DNA from 3 places in the Paenibacillus sp. GCM10028914 genome. Region 3 is predicted to be linked to each of the others. Evidence: riboswitches for the same ligand, from Rfam matches in the RefSeq annotation. Region 3 holds a riboswitch; each other region holds the start of a gene.
What was found. A riboswitch is a leader RNA that binds a small molecule or an ion and turns the genes downstream of it on or off. The one in region 3 is predicted to bind thiamine pyrophosphate.

Region 1 (5,442 bases), on a different contig from region 3:
CAATTCGATTTCGCGGATGGAACCCGTCATCTCAGCAACATCCTCAGATATTTCATTTGCCCCTAATGCAAGTTCATTCGAGGACATAGAGACTTGGTTCATCATTTGAATGAGATCATGGTTCTTGTTCGAGATATCTCGACTAGAGTTCATAACTTGACGAGTGATCTCCGATGTTTCTTGCAAAATTTTTCGAAGTCTATCTACCATGCTGTTAAATGTGCGGCTCAAATCCGTCATACCGCCGACCTCTTCAACTTTAAAAGTGAAATCCCCTTTGGCAATTTTGGATGAAACATTTGAAATGTCAGAAAAAGAGTTTGTAAGCGCATTCTGAACAACACGTGAAAGAGGATAAGTGAGAATGATAAGCACGGTGACGAGCAAAATTCCAATAATAAATTTTCCGAGCGCGACTAAGGTGATTAGCATAGGAATAGCAAACAGCAGAGCAACCATATAACATGCGGCAGTTATTTTACTGGTTATAGGCAGTTTATTAAACCACGACATAAGCTTGACTTCCTCCCTTTGGCACAGGATATATTTACCATGATTATAGCATCACTCGACAAAAGTGGATATATTGAATTATATTCGATGTCGAAAGTGGGTCATATTGATTAGTTCTAATGATCTAATTGAACATGAGGGGATTTAAGGGGATGCGTTATTTCCATCAAATACATCCCCTCAAAATGTTTATGAACCTATTTATTTTACAGCTTTGAATAAGGCCGAGGCTAAATAATTTGTGTTATTCAAGATCATCCGATCATGTTGAAATAGGGTTTCCCATAGGTTCATATCAAGCAGCGCTCCTTCATCCCGGCGTTCAAATGTATCCAGGTGACGGGTTTGTTCCTGTTTCAATTGTTCTGTGAAATGGTTGTATTCTAAAGCTTCTTCATATGAGAATCCACTCTCAATGAGTCGTTTATGCCATTCTTCTCGATTCATGAGTTGCGGAATACCGAAAAAATTCTCTAGTTCTTTTTGTGTTTCTGCAGGCATCGGTTTGTCCATCAACAATTCACGGTCGTAAAGTGTTCCTCCTTTGTCTAAAACTCGGCAATACTCCGATAATGAACGGGATGCATCGGTAAAAACAGTAACGGACTCCGCAATAATGAGGTCAAACTGATTGTCTTCGAATGGCAAAGAACATACATCAGCCTTCTGAAAATGAATATCCAATCCCATAGCTTCTGCTCGTGCACGAGCCTTATTCAACATGTTCTCATGCAAATCAATGGCGGTGACGTTAAATCCTTGCTCTTTTAAGTAACAAGCAGTCCTACCCGTTCCACAACCCACTTCTAATATCCTGCTGTTAGGAGAAATGGGCTCATTCCGGAATAATCGTAGTGTTGCTTCAAATCCTCCGGGATGGGCGCTACCCATTCCTAACTTGGACAGCATATTGATATAATTCATGTGCTTAGGTCCCCCAATTCTTCCTGTATTCGGTGTAATGAGCATTCGTCTTATTTAACATATGTTTCAGGTACGTTTGGGGTTTTGCTGAATTTAATAATTTGAGCCCGTTTTTATAGGCTTGATGAAGTTTAACAATGGGGGAACGTAAAGTGAGGACTGAACCGTTTGCTGCAGCTAGGCAATTGATATTTCGCGATTATCCGGATTGCACGTTAGCCGTGTTAGGAGGAAGTGCAGGTAGAGGAGAGCATAACGAGCACTCAGATCTCGATATTGTGGTTATAGATGGAGAGGGCTCAGAAGATTTAAGTCGTAAGACGGTGGAGGCTTATGGTTGGGTCGTTGAATTATTCTTCATAGCTTCATCAGAGTATCGTGAGCAATTCGATGCAGGTGTGCTAGCTGGAAATCCGACCTTGCAAAGAATTATTGCCGAAGGAAAGGTATTACGCACAAGTTCCATTGGAAACAAAATTAGGGAAGAAGCGAAGAATGATCTGGATCTCGGACCATTGCCGCTCACTTCTTTTGATATTGACGTTAATCGTTATGTAATTACCGAATTGATGATGGATTTAAGAGGTTCAACTAAGGCTGTAGAAAGCTGGTTCATCGCTCAAAAGATGACTGTGCTACTGTGTGAATTCATGCTCAGAGCCAATCGTCAGTGGATTGGAGAAGGAAAATCGTTATTTCGATTTCTGTCTGTGTATGATGCGAGTACAGCAGATGCATTGGAGAAGTCAATGGCGTTGTTCTACCGCTACAATAACCAGGAGCAATTATTGGAGCTAGCCGAAAGAATTTTAGAGCCATATGGTGGTCCGCATTTGATTGGTTACGAAGAGTAAGTATCATGGAGGGATAAGAGCCGTTACAGATCAGCCTCATCCTAAATACATTAGTATTGTGATTAGATCACACGATATTAAAACTCAGGAGGGATCTTCATGAGCGAAGTATGTGGCGGTGGATGGGGCAACCCAGTTGGTGTCGTATTGGTACTCTTCATTCTGCTTGTAATCATTCTTGCAGTTTGGGTCTAGTCCAATCGGCTAGATGAGAAATGGATACACTCCCTCGACCTATGTCTCGGTCGAGGGAGTATATTATAGAAGATAGTCGATGTTTAAGATTATTCAATAACGAAGTGCAGGAAGTTCAAATTGACTTTGGAGAAGGACTATTAGCCGAAACAACAGCAGTCATCACCAGATGGCTTCTTTCTGTTTGTATCGCATGAGTAAAAGCATCTTCCAGGGTTTCAAATACCGCTGATAAAGTGCCGTCCAGTCGGCTGGAGTAGTGAATGCCCTGTGTTAATGTCCCTTTGGATTTAGCACGTTCCACTTCTTGATATATGATGTCCATATAATTGTCTGTGCCTAACGGATAAAGTGAGAAGTGACTGGCTGTTTCAATGTTAGCTTTTTCAGCAAGACTTTCATTCATGCGAACATCATCTTCTGACATGAATACATCCCCTTTGCTGTCACCTGGGCAGCCAATCGAGAAAGTTCCGTTAAATACCGTATGAACACCCGTTCCAGCTGTATGGGCGAATATCGCACGAGTCACGTCGAATACATGCTCTGCTCGTCCTCTGACACATGTACATAAATCATCGGTATGAATCCAAACCTTGTCGGTATTGACGGACTCCAGTGCTTCCGTAATAACCTCTACGAATCGATCAGTCATTGGAAATACGGAGAATCGGCAGCCTACTATTCGGCTGGTTCCGCAAGTGAGATGGCTCATAAAATTAAAACCTCCTTGTATTATATGAAAATAAAAAACTGCACTCCGGGTAAGAAGTGCAGTTTTATGCTCATAGGAAATAAACACAAAGCTCCACTTCCCCACGCTAGTATGACCTAGATCGGGTAGTAAGGGTTGACGATCATTACGTCTCTCAGCACAAGGCACCCCTAGTTAGCTCGAAATTGTATGCGATTGGTAACAGGACCTTCATTCTCGTGTTATTGTAACGTCCAGGCTATTATATTTCAATGATTTCTTACATTTCTTACCGGAGCGTAGCGACAACAGCAAGGGCAGCCTCCAATCAAAATATGAAAAACGGGTGCCCTACTAGCCATGATATGGCTTTTAGGACACCCGTTTGAGGTAAGAGATTATTTAAATACTTTTACACGGTTTTCAAGCGGCTGGAATTCTTTCTCGCCTGGCTCTGCTGTTGGCTTACCGAAAGGCATTTGAGCGAGCAATTTCCAGCTTTCAGGCAGATTCCATTCATTTCTAACCTTCTCATCAATCAGTGGGTTATAGTGCTGCAGGGAAGCACCAAGACCTTCAGCCTCAAGAGCTGTCCATACCACAAACTGAAGCATACCTGAAGATTGAAGGGACCAGATCGGGAAGTTATCAGCGTAAAGTGCGAAGTTCTCTTGCAAGTTAGCAACGACACTGCTGTCTTCGAAGAATAGAACTGTTCCGTAGCCTGCACGGAAGCCGGCCATTTTTTGAGCTGTAGAAGCGAATTGCTCTTCGCTACCGCCAACAACTTCCTTAAGAATACCTTCAGTCAGGTTCCATAGTTTATCATGTTGTTCTCCTAGAAGCACAACTACCCGAGCACTTTGGGAGTTGAAAGCAGATGGAGTATGTTTTACCGCTTCATTTACAAGATCTTGAATGCGTTCATCTGAAATAACGGAGTCTTTACTGATCGCATAAATTGAACGACGGTTTTTAAGGGCAGTGCTGAAATCTGTTGACATGATGAAATTCCTCCTAGAGTTCATAGTTTTGGTTGCTTACTTAGATATAAGATTTCTAAAAAATCTGTCGTAATACATTGATGGCTGCTATGTGTACGATCAGTCATCGGACAGTAAAACAACACTAGCAACTTACAAAAAGTTATAAAAAAACTATCTGTAAGTATGTTATTATATTACAGAGTTCATTGTCAAGTTTAATTAATCGATTTTTCGAAAGTTAAAACAATAACGACGGTTAGTATATGAAGGAAAATGATAATCATGTGATGTTTACATGAACGAAACTTAATAATGTGAACAAATGATGAACATATATTAAATTTTTGAGAAATTTAATTGATTTTGATTCTCAATTATACTTGATGGGTTGAGAATGGGATGATATAATTCATTACAGATCGCAAATGATAATCAATCTCATTGAGAATGATATCAACTTAACGAACCGGAATTTACCGGTAACTGCATACCTGCATAGAAGGAAGAGCTATGAAGAAAAGATACTTGATCGCAGCAGTTATAGTATTATCCTTCATCTCCTTATTTATTGGAGTAAAGGACATTTCACCACTTGATCTGTTCAGGATGACTGAGCAACAACAGCATATTTTTCTAGTCAGTCGTGTACCGAGACTTATCAGTTTAATTCTGGCTGGAGTCAGCATGAGTATTTGCGGATTGATTATGCAGCAGCTTAGCCGGAATAAATTCGTTTCGCCGACGACGGCAGGAACGATGGATTCCGCAAGACTTGGGATTCTGGTCTCCATGCTGGTGTTTTCAACCACAGGGCCGCTCATCAAGATGCTAGTCGCATTTCTCTTTGCTTTTGCTGGTACGCTTGTCTTTATGAAGATACTGGACAAAATTAAATTCAAAGATGCGGTGTTTATCCCGCTGGTTGGATTGATGTTCGGGAATATTATTAGCTCAATCGCTACATTTTTCGCCTATAAATATGATCTTATTCAGAACATGTCTGCCTGGTTACAAGGTGACTTTTCAATGATCATCAAGGGGCAGTATGAACTGATGTACATAAGTGTTCCACTGGTCGTTCTTGCCTATTTGTTCGCCAATAAATTTACAGTGGCAGGCATGGGTGAGGAATTTGCAACAAATCTGGGATTGAAATACAGAAGAGTGGTAAACATCGGTTTGATTATTGTGGCTCTGGTAACTGCTTCAGTCGTTCTGACTGTAGGTATGATACCTTTCCTAGGACTGATCATACCGAACATCGTGAGTCTTTACT
Region 2 (5,442 bases), on a different contig from region 3:
CATCAATCCATAGAATAGATCCACCGAGGACGTTGTGGTAACAAACAGAAGACCTTCAGCTGCAAATGTAATTCCCTTAAATCCAAGATGCAATCCTCGATAAAAACTTTCTTCCGACACACGAAACAAGCCCCATTCCCACCATATGGCCTCCCCCCGCCCAAACAGCATCATCGAAGAGGAGGATGAGATAAACGCAATCAAGAACGGAAGAGAGAATAGCAACATTCTCCACGGTTTAATACCGCTTAATACCAACAAACACACGGTGAAGATTACAGCTTGGTACATGACAAAATCAATATCATGCGTGAGGACCGTCATTAAGAATAATCCCATTAGAACCCCTAGCTTTACGACAGGATTCGCACGATGTAGCCAGGTTAACCGCTCAGGCTTCCAAAAGTTCATCGACTCACCCCCGGAAGAATCAACTGGCGTTTATCTTGTGTCTCATCACTACGATTCCCGGCAAAGCCGGTCGTCAGTCTGGATGAAGTCTGCTGCGAAACGACGCAGCCAGACCGGACTTCCCATATATGCGTAGCCGCAGCTTCCGCAATATTCATTTCATGAGTCACCATCAAGATGGCTGTCCCTGCCTGCCGCAGTTCTTCACACATTTCCAAAATCGCAAACGTATTCCGAGCATCCTGTCCAAACGTAGGCTCATCGAGTAACAGAACCTCCGGCTGACGCGCCATGGCGGTCGCTACGCTTAATCTGCGTTTTTGCCCAGTGGACAGTTGATAAGGATGACGATACTCTAGCCCACCGAGTCCAAAACGCTTAAGCGATTCACGCGCAGCCTGTTCTGCCTGCTCCTGAATTACTCCATCCACGAGAAGCGAATAGGCCACTTCATCTAATGCACGCTCTGTAACGAATTGCAGTTCAGGGTTTTGGAACACAAAACCGATTCGGCGCAGCATCTGCTCCCTAAGCTTCCGCTCTTTCCTCTTCTTCCCTGAATAGACAAGATCACCACCAAGACGGTATTCACCTTCGATCGGAAGTAATCCCATCAAGCCAAGCAGCAAAGTGCTTTTTCCCGCTCCATTTGGACCGGTTACTGCAATGAATTCCCCTGGATACACAGCAGCTTGAGCTAGCTCTACAGTAGCCCTCTGTTTTCTAAGCACGGTAACACCATTTAGTTCTATGATCGGGCCAGAACCTTCAGATTCCGGAGAAACCATTCTTTTACCTTCATTTAAAGACCCCGTTTTCCCAGCAAGATCCGCATAACTATACACTCCATTTACTTTACCGAACGCTTCTGGAGCAAGCATACGAAATGTCTCTCTTCCATTTGTTGATCTGGCATAGTCATCCCACACACCCGGATACCAAATGCCGTATTCCTTCAGTTCCCTCTGGAATGCCGTAAACACGAATTCAGGATTCCCCTCACCCAAAATCACACCATCCGGTCCGAACAGCACGACCCGATCAACATAGTCCGCCATTTCCTCAATCCGGTGCTCCACAATGATTAACGTTCGCCCATCCGATACAGACTTCACTGTCTCCCATATCTGTTCCCGTCCTTCTGGATCCAGCAGCGCCGAAGGTTCATCCAGAAACAACACCTCCGGCTGAAGAAGTAGGGCAGAAGCAAGTGCTAGTCTTTGTTTCATCCCTTGAGAAAGATGACTGATTGGCATATGTATATCCTGAAGTGCCAGCCCAACTGACTGCAACGCTTCAGTCATTCGGTCTACCATATCGGCTTGTGGAACCCCCAAGTTTTCTAACACAAAGGCCAATTCTTCATCCACATAAGGCATACAAAACTGGGTATCCGGATCTTGAAAGACATACGCCCATGACGATGGGATTCGCTGGTCTGAGCATTTCATCGGCACTTCTATAGCGTTCGGAATCATACCGCTGAGCACCTGGAGAAGGGTTGATTTACCGCATCCGCTTGGGCCGAGAAGAAGAACCTTCTCTCCTTTTTTCGCAGAAAACGATATGTCCTTGAACATCAGCTTGTCTTCTCCCGGAAATTTCAATCGTAAGTCTTCCACAAACAGTGCATATGACATCTCGCTACCGGACGCCTTATGCTGATCAGCTATATTCTCACACATGTTTAGGATCGTCCAAAGCTTCATAATCCTTAGCTGAAGCAGGACGGAGCAGTGAAGTGACCCCTGTCCGTTCTAAGGCCTTAGCCAAGGCGAACATTAAGAAACCTGCAATTACAGCACCACTCAGTACACGCATGCTATACTTTGCAACAAACAGCCACCATGCATAATCGTCCGTATAAGCTAAATAAAAATCCATCAGCATGGAACCAACCGCAGACATTGCACCAGCTAGAGCAACGATCGATACCGTATACTTTCTATACCGGAAAGCTGCAAATACGAGCTCTGCTCCAAGACCTTGAATAATTCCGTACAATAGCAGGTTCAGTCCCCATCCACTGCCGAATAATACCTCCACATGAGCCGCTGCAAGCTCTGCTATAAGCGCAACCCCCGGCTTTCGAATGAGGAGAAATGCGAGCGTAGCTGCTGCAAACCACATACCGTACAACAACTCATCTGCTTCAAAAAACAATGGCTTAAACAGGTTATATACCGATCCCCAGAAATGGTACACCACACCTAATACGAGTGAGACCAGAACCGTAACCAAAATATCACTAAGCCGCAGTCCCTTACTAACAGGTCTCTTCACCTTACCTTGAATACTTGATTCCATCATAATTTCCCCTCTCCTATCTAAAATACGATTGATAAACACGACAAAAAACCGTCTGGAAATATGCGCAGACGGAAAACAAGCCCTTAGTCAGGGTCGGATATTCTCTACGCTGGCATTACCCAGTTCAGATTAACGGTCAGCAGCGGGATGATATCTGCAGTCTCAGCCTGATTCACTCAAGCCCCCGTATTCCATATTCGGTTTTAAGCTGACTTTAAAATACACCAAGTAATCCAGAATTTGCAAGACCCTATTTTTCAATAATCCCCTTTATATTGATTTACCCCTTGTTCTATGTCAATATAATGCAGAGTGCGGATGCATTTAATTCCGCCTATTGTTAGGCAAGGCAAAGGAGAATCACATGGCTAAACAATTACTTAGATTAATGACAGAACTCTCTTCCCGCAAGTGGATATCCCATATAATGGGACGTTTTTCCCATAGCCGATTGAGCCGTTATCTCATACCAACGTTTACACGAATATATCAAATCCCTGTACATGAAGCGGAAAAAGAAATAAACGAATACCGTTCACTGAACGAATTTTTTTCCCGTCGTTTAAAGATGGGCATGCGGCCGATCGACGAAACAGCAAGTGCCATGACCAGCCCTGTTGATGGTGTTATAACCGGTATGGGGCCTATTCATGCGGGTACCATTCTGAACGTCAAGAATCAGGATTACACGATTGCTGATCTGCTCGCTAACTCCCCGCGCATGCAGAATTACATTCACGGGTATGTATTTGTACTCTATCTTAGTCCAACCGATTACCACCGGATTCATTCTCCTGTAACTGGAAAGAAAGCAGAAAGTGAGCATCTTCGTGGCAAGGTATATCCGGTAAATGATTTTGCCATGACCCATATTCGCTCCGTACTTAGCCGTAACGAAAGACTCATCACCTACATCACACATGAACATGGTGAAGTAGCCGTCGTTAAAGTTGGTGCTATGAATGTCAGCAGCATTAAATATGTTGACGAGACCGTAACTGAGTGGCGGAACGGCGATGATCTTGCTTACTTCGAGTTCGGTTCTACCGTCGTCTTGCTCACGGAGAACGGAACCTTCACTCCACGCGGTGATCTAAAGATCGGAGACAAGGTAAAGATGGGTGAACTTCTCGGACTACTGCATGAATCATCAGATCATCGCTCCTAGCATCAGGGATTCTTACTTAACGTATTTAAAACAATGCGACGAAAGAAGCGGTAAGGTAGCATCATCTTGGCTGCAATCGTCATTCGGGTGCCAAAAGGTAGTCTGTATCTGAACTTGGGGGAAGCGCTTCTAGCGATTTCCCCTACCAGTCGTGCAACTTCTCTAGGATCTCCACTTTTTTCAGCCGTTTTTTGAGAGAACCGGAGGACACGGTTTAACATCGAATAATAAGGAGATCCCTCCTTGGCTTTAATATCACTGAACCCTTTGCTCCAAATCGGCGTGCCATATGCACCTGGTTCAATGAGCACCACATCCATTCCGAGCGGCTGAAGCTCAAGCGAAAGACATTCTGCGAGACCCTCAATGGCAAACTTAGAAGAAGCGTATGGTCCGTACCCCGGAAACCCGACTACGCCGCTAATGCTGCTCATAAATATGATTTTGGATTTCGGAGTTTTACGCATGATTGGCAAGGCAAGCTGTGTGACAGCTACCGTTCCGAAAAAATTCACATCCATCTGCTTCCTCCATGCCTCAAGCGGGACCTCTTCCACGAATCCCCCCACGGCTTCACCTGCATTGTTTACAAGCAGATCCAGTCTACCCCAGCGATGATCAATCTCAAGCATGGCGTTCTTAATAAGCTCGTGCTCGCATACATCCACCTTCATAATATGAATCCGAGATTCCAATCCCGCTTCCTTGGCAGAACTCAGCAGTTCTCCCGCAGCCTCAGGTCTTCGCATTGCTGCTGCCACGTTATACCCCTTGGCCGCAAGTTCCAGACAGATCAGTAGTCCAAAACCACTTGAAGCTCCAGTCACAAGCGCTAGTTCACCTGTTAATTTCTTAAACGTTTCCAATTCTGTTCTCCCTTTCATCCCTGGATCAATCGATATGCTATATGCTAAAAAGCACCCCGCCATTTCGCCGGTTTGTTCCTTCCGGGAAATAACGAAGGTGCTGTTATGTGTATGATTTATTAGAACCACAAATTCTGTTCGGGATTGGCACTCTTAAACCGACGTAACCGATTTCTAAAAATGCCGCAACCACCACGACTGCAAATCAAGCTGCGCATTCTTCTTCTTTGGCTCATTGCCGGCACCCCCCTCTCTATTTTTATTTATCACCATCATTACCCTATCTAGTTTACCATGAATCACCTTACTAGATTACTTTAACGAACCTCAGAAGGACTCTTCCCGGTATACTGCTTGAATTGCCGGCTGAAAAAGAAAATATCTCTGTATCCGAGCGCATCAGCAACCTCCGTAACATTCATCCCTTGGTGCAGTAAAAGATGCTGTGCTCGCTCAATCCTCATCTTAATTATGTACGACTGAACCGGTGTACCGATCAGTTCCTTGAACTTGATCGAAAAATAACGAGAAGACAAGCCTGCTCTAGCAGCTAGATCCTCAACCCGATGCGGCAGCCCTGGGTGCAGGCGCACATAATTCGCAATCTCATGGATAGCCTCTGTCAGTTGGTTACTGGTCTTCTTGTTTACGGGCATATCCTTATCATCCCTGAGCAAATAAATCATC
Region 3 (5,442 bases):
ACGGCAATATTCTTTAAGCCTGCGGGCGAGTGCAATCAGCGATTCACCGCCCAAAGCGCCATTCCCCTTCTCACGGAATTGAAATATCGTCACGCCGCCAGCCAAAGCCTCAGTTAATACCTGCTCTGGTCCTACCGAACAGTTCACACTTCCCATCACCAAATACATCCGAAGATACTCTCGCATCTCGGCAGGTAGAATCCTCCCACTCATGAGTGTACCTCCTGATGACGGCGACGATAAGCAAAATGGTTCGTTGGACCATGACCCTGCCCAAGATTCAGTCCATCCTCAATCGCCGCTTGAATGAACGCCCTGCCACTCGTAATGGCTTCCATGGGAGACATCCCCTTCGCTAATTCTGCGGTAATGGCAGCGGAGAAGGTGCATCCTGTTCCATGGGTATGAACCGTCTTGACCCACTTGCCCGTTAACTCCGTAAACATGGTGCCATCATAGATGAGGTCAATGACCTCATCCTCCATATCCATGGCATGACCACCCTTGATTACCACTATCTTTGCACCCAAATCATGAATACATCTCGCAGCTTCGCGGCGATCCTGCATCGAACGAATATTCATCCCGGCTAACACTTCCGCTTCCGGAATATTCGGTGTAACGACCAGCGCCAAGGGAAGCAGTTCCGACTTCAGCGCCTGTACTGCTTCTGTCCGCAGCAGCTCTGCACCGCCTTTGGCAATCATCACCGGGTCGACAACAACCTGATCCCAGTCATACCTCCGAATCTGTTCTGCCACGGTGCGGATGATATCTGGGCTAAACAGCATTCCTATCTTCAACGCATTTACCCCAATGTCCGATCCTACCGCTTCGATCTGCTCCGCTGCTGCACTTGAGGGGAGCGGATATACGCCGTGAACACCCAAGGTATTCTGAACCGTTACCGCAGTAATGGCCGACATTCCATATACATCAAGCTCTTGGAAGGTTTTGAGATCCGCCTGAATACCAGCTCCGCCGCCGCTATCCGAACCGGCAATCGTTAGCGCTCTAGGAACAGAAGTAACGCTCATCGTCTATCACCTGTAAGGGCTGCGTCCACTTCCCGGATAGCGGCATATCCTGCAAGTGAATCCTTGTGTAACTTAGCAAGCTCATCTAGAAAAGCGATTTGAAAGCTTCCGGGCCCAACATCCGATGTACGCTCTGCAGCCCGAGAAGCTGCCGCTCCATAAAAGGCAAGCCCTGCCGCGCCTGCGAGCATCAAGTCCCGTTCGATGGCGACAAAAGCCCCTAATACCGAGGTCAGCAAACAGCCCGCTCCGGTTACTTTTGTAAGCAGCTCGTGTCCACCGCTTATTACCCGTACCATGGTGCCATCGGTGATAACATCCTCTTCCCCAGTAATAACGACCGTCGTCTCCAGCTCCCGTGCTGCCCGAATTGCCAGGTCCACATGACTTTCACCCGCACTGTCCCCAGCATCCACGCCTTTGATCTCCCGTGCTTCTCCGACGAGATGGGCAACTTCAGCTGCATTCCCCCGCACAAGGGTAATGTCCACCTCTTTCAAAATCCGCAGCGCTGATTCGGTCCGAAACGCCGTAGCACCTGCTCCTACAGGGTCAAGCAGCACCGGTACACCATGAGTATTCGCCGAATGGCCTGCAAGGATCATCGCATCCACCAATTCACGAGACAGCGTTCCGATGTTCAGAACCAGCGCTCCTGCGATCTTCGCCATGTCAGCAACTTCATCGGGGGAGTATGCCATAACAGGCGATGCTCCTAGCGCATAAAGACCATTCGCCGTAAAATTGGTCACCACAACATTCGTCATATTATGTACAAGCGGTTTGTTATGCTGCACCTTACCTAATAATTCAGAAATCTCGTGATCTAGCATCATACTCATACCTATCAACCTCTTTCTCATTATTAGTTATTTCAGTATTATCACAGAGCTACAGCCTGCATCTGAACCGGCCACTCTTCCTGACGGTAAGCCATGTCCCAGAACAGATACTCCAGCTGGCAGCTAAGCATGAAATGCTCGGTCATTCGCTCTCGTTCAGCAACCGTTGCCGCTGCTGCCCAAGCGTCTACTTCTTCACGAAACTTGACCGCTGCATCCTCAGCCCGGTTTCCGTAAAAATGTATCCATTCATAGAACGGATGGGACTCATCCGGTGCGACTTCCTTCATCAGCTTTTGCCCGATCTCCAAATACGTCCAAGGACAAGGCAGCAGCACCGCCATAATCTCACCAAGACTGCCTTCATGGGCAACCGTCAACATATGCCGGATATAATGATGCGCCGACGGAGCCAGCGGATACCCCTGCATATCCTCATAGATCACCCCTGCTGCATGGCAAAAATTCTGATGCGGGTGCACCTCGCTGTGCAGAATAAAAGAAATCTGTTCATTAAATACCGCGATCTCTTCCCGTGTTGTACACTTGGAAATCGCAATCCCATATATCCGCATATAAGCATTCAAGTACTCATAATCCTGCTTGATATAATGAATCAGCTGGTCCTTCGTAAGTTTCCCTTCGGCAATGCCTCTTACGAAGGGATGTTCAAATATCGCCTGAAAAATACCATCCGCCTGCTGACGAAGCTCTTGTGTAAAGCTCATCCTTTTTCCACCTCCAACATAATGAAGAGCAGAAAGTCCCGTAAGATTAGCACCTTTCAGAGCACGCAAAAAAAGCCGCCCCGAAAGCTGGAGCGGCTTCATCATATCTACCAATGCACGGAACGCATGATGACCATATGACCGACTCCACTTTCCTACGCTAGTATGAACTAGATCAGGTTCAAAGGGTCCAAGATACGCTCTTGTCTCAGCCGCTGACGGCTCCCCTAGTGGACTTTCTATTCTATTGACAAATACTGTACACAGGATTGGAAAATATGTCAAACATAGAAATCTCTTAATCTATTCCTCTCTTCCTTTAATAAACTCCAAAAGCTCCACCACAATTTCCGCTACCGCATCCTCTTGCGGCAACTGGATATATTGACTGGCTCTCATAATATCCTCCTTAAATAAATCGATAAGCTGTAGCATCGCTTCCGGATCGTTCTTCTGCGCTGCATGCAGCAATGCTATAAATTCACGGTCTGTGACAATTGCCTGATCATTCTTCGTTTCCATCGATTCACCGCCTGTTGGCTGATATTGAGTTCGCGTGCAACCTCTGACTCCGTCTGATCCTGTATGTACAATTTATGAATAACCAGCTTACCCTGAGGCGGGAGTGTATTCATCAGCTGCTCAACCATCATTCTGTTATCGGTGTGGTCTGTGAAATTCACTCCCCTATGGTAATGTTCCATATCATAGAAGGAATGCTCCCGTCTCTTCAACGTCTTGGCACGATACTGAATTCTCCAGCCAATCCGGTGAACTTCTCCTTGAACACGCTCGAAAGCGGTCTGTTCTGTGTTCATTTCTTCATCCACTCCATTCTGTATAGTTCCTCGTAGAATTCAAACAAAAACAAGAACGTATGTTCTGATTATTTTCCATAATACCACTTTTTATGTGGTTTGGAATAATGAATTTCAAATTTTCTGTGATCGTGTGGAGTGCACTATATGAATAAATTCTTTTTTTTAAAAATTTTATTTCAGTGGTTGTATTATCTATGTAACAATTACCTATATAGGTGAAGGCACCTAACAATAAAGAAACGAAATGGACTTGGGAAGAGGTTCATCTCGATTTCTTCACTTCCCTTTTGTATACGGCCTATCTAAATTAATAAATAAGGGAGTTGTATGGATATGAAAAAAGTTCTGTATGTACCTTTAGATGATCGACCGGTGAACCTGGATGATGTGATTGTTCAAGGAAGATCCGCTGGAATCGAGGTTATTACACCATGCATTGACGATATCAAGAATCGAATGGATTCCGAAAAGACTTCTTCTGATAACACCCTTTTGACCACGTCGTCACCCACCTTCGGTAACACCTCGAACATTCGCAAGTTTATTCTCGATCACGCTGCAGGTGTCGATGGTTTCATTATCTCTGTGGACATGCTCGCTTATGGCGGACTGATTGGGAGCAGAAGACTGCGTACGAACGGAGGCTCTGAATACCCGGACTATGATCCTGCAACGACGCATTTACTGGACACCATTAGACTGGTGAAGAAAGCTTATCCACGTAAGCCGATTTATGTACTGGATACCATTATGCGGCTCGCAACCACGACATACGTCGAGAATGTGTTCCAGAATGCTTACGACGAGTCCCGCGCCTTCATGAAACAACCAAGAAAGAGTGTGTCTGAGTTCAGTGAAATTCTAAATGGCTATGACACGAAACCGGATGGTACCCCTTACGAGGAGACGGTCACCTTTAACAAAGAGCTTTATTATGACGCTCGCAGGCATAAATTCAAATCGAATGTATACATTCTGGATCGCCTCGCCCGGTTAGGTTATATTGATTTCCTTGCCATCGGTGTTGATGACTCCTCTACTCAAGGTGTACAAGCCAACGAAATCGATTATATTGAGGGTTTTATTACAGCCTCACTAGGCGGCGAGAATGGCCAAAGTCCTGAACGTGCAATTATACTTCCTGACGCGGATGGCCTGGGACAATCCCTCTTGGCTAGAATGGCAAATCAATTACTACATGTGGAGGACAAAACGAGGTATTCGGTACATTATTTTGGCCGAGACGGTTCAACCATTATCAATCCCTATGAGTACATGAGTGTACACCAGAATATCCTGCACCACGTTGATATTATTGGCGGTCAGCTCGTTACTAGCTCCCCAGATGCAGAAGTGGATGTAGAGATCATTGCGATTACGGAGACTTCTGAAGTACCGAGTGCCGTAAGCCGGATTGAGGCTAATGGATTGAACCAAATTCCAACGGTCGTCATTGATTTTGTTGGGGGAGGCGCGGCGAATGCGGTCGTCACCGAAGGGCTGCTTAGCAGCCCATATACAGGACAAATTCTCGGGTACAGCGGATGGAATACAGCCGGGAATAAGATCGGTATTGCACTCGGTATGGCGCAAGCACGGTATGCATTTCTTATCACAGAAAAGCGTTCACCTGCCCTTGATAAAGCCGTAAACTCGCACGGGTCACTTTTGTTCAAACGTTTCCTTAAAGACTACTATTATAAATCTTTGGCTATTAAAGAGATTAGACAGTACTCCAGAGCCCATGCGCTATATACGAATATTCCTTATGCGGACGGCCATATGCTTCTGTTTAATTCCGAGAGTGACTACCGTCATCTGATCGATATCTTGCACGAACAGATGCAGATGCATACCGCTGCTCTTGCTGCTACAAATGCTTTTCAGATCGGCCAATCTTCTGCTTCCTCCGATATTCGTCAAATAAAAAAATCGAAGTGGGGATATGCAAAATATAAAAGTGTAGATCTGGCATATGAGAATCCCAGCTACATTTGGCACCGAGCATTCGAGA

Region 1: another riboswitch for thiamine pyrophosphate. It lies ahead of ACFQV5_RS12325 (YkoF family thiamine/hydroxymethylpyrimidine-binding protein); the one in region 3 lies ahead of tenA (thiaminase II).
Region 2: another riboswitch for thiamine pyrophosphate. It lies ahead of ACFQV5_RS05095 (ECF transporter S component); the one in region 3 lies ahead of tenA (thiaminase II).

Annotation. Positions count from the first base shown of each region.
Region 1 covers NZ_JBHTFO010000013.1:65,878-71,319, forward strand. Annotated here, with positions in the region: gene ACFQV5_RS12305 (methyl-accepting chemotaxis protein) at 1-513, opposite strand, end outside; gene ACFQV5_RS12310 (class I SAM-dependent methyltransferase) at 715-1,437, opposite strand; gene ACFQV5_RS12315 (nucleotidyltransferase domain-containing protein) at 1,590-2,291, shown strand; gene ACFQV5_RS12320 (sporulation protein YjcZ) at 2,391-2,486, shown strand; gene ACFQV5_RS12325 (YkoF family thiamine/hydroxymethylpyrimidine-binding protein) at 2,602-3,201, opposite strand; TPP riboswitch at 3,283-3,383, opposite strand; gene ACFQV5_RS12330 (nitroreductase family protein) at 3,579-4,184, opposite strand; gene ACFQV5_RS12335 (ABC transporter permease) at 4,677-5,442, shown strand, end outside.
Region 2 covers NZ_JBHTFO010000006.1:85,287-90,728, reverse strand. Annotated here, with positions in the region: gene ACFQV5_RS05105 (energy-coupling factor transporter transmembrane component T family protein) at 1-411, opposite strand, end outside; gene ACFQV5_RS05100 (ABC transporter ATP-binding protein) at 408-2,051, opposite strand; gene ACFQV5_RS05095 (ECF transporter S component) at 2,089-2,718, opposite strand; TPP riboswitch at 2,806-2,919, opposite strand; gene asd (archaetidylserine decarboxylase) at 3,086-3,889, shown strand; gene ACFQV5_RS05085 (SDR family oxidoreductase) at 3,892-4,773, opposite strand; gene ACFQV5_RS05080 (AraC family transcriptional regulator) at 5,073-5,442, opposite strand, start outside.
Region 3 covers NZ_JBHTFO010000002.1:272,723-278,164, reverse strand. Annotated here, with positions in the region: gene thiE (thiamine phosphate synthase) at 1-213, opposite strand, end outside; gene thiD (bifunctional hydroxymethylpyrimidine kinase/phosphomethylpyrimidine kinase) at 210-1,037, opposite strand; gene thiM (hydroxyethylthiazole kinase) at 1,034-1,879, opposite strand; gene tenA (thiaminase II) at 1,921-2,607, opposite strand; TPP riboswitch at 2,743-2,846, opposite strand; gene ACFQV5_RS01930 (helix-turn-helix domain-containing protein) at 2,911-3,129, opposite strand; gene ACFQV5_RS01925 (sigma factor-like helix-turn-helix DNA-binding protein) at 3,081-3,425, opposite strand; gene ACFQV5_RS01920 (DUF4127 family protein) at 3,762-5,442, shown strand, end outside.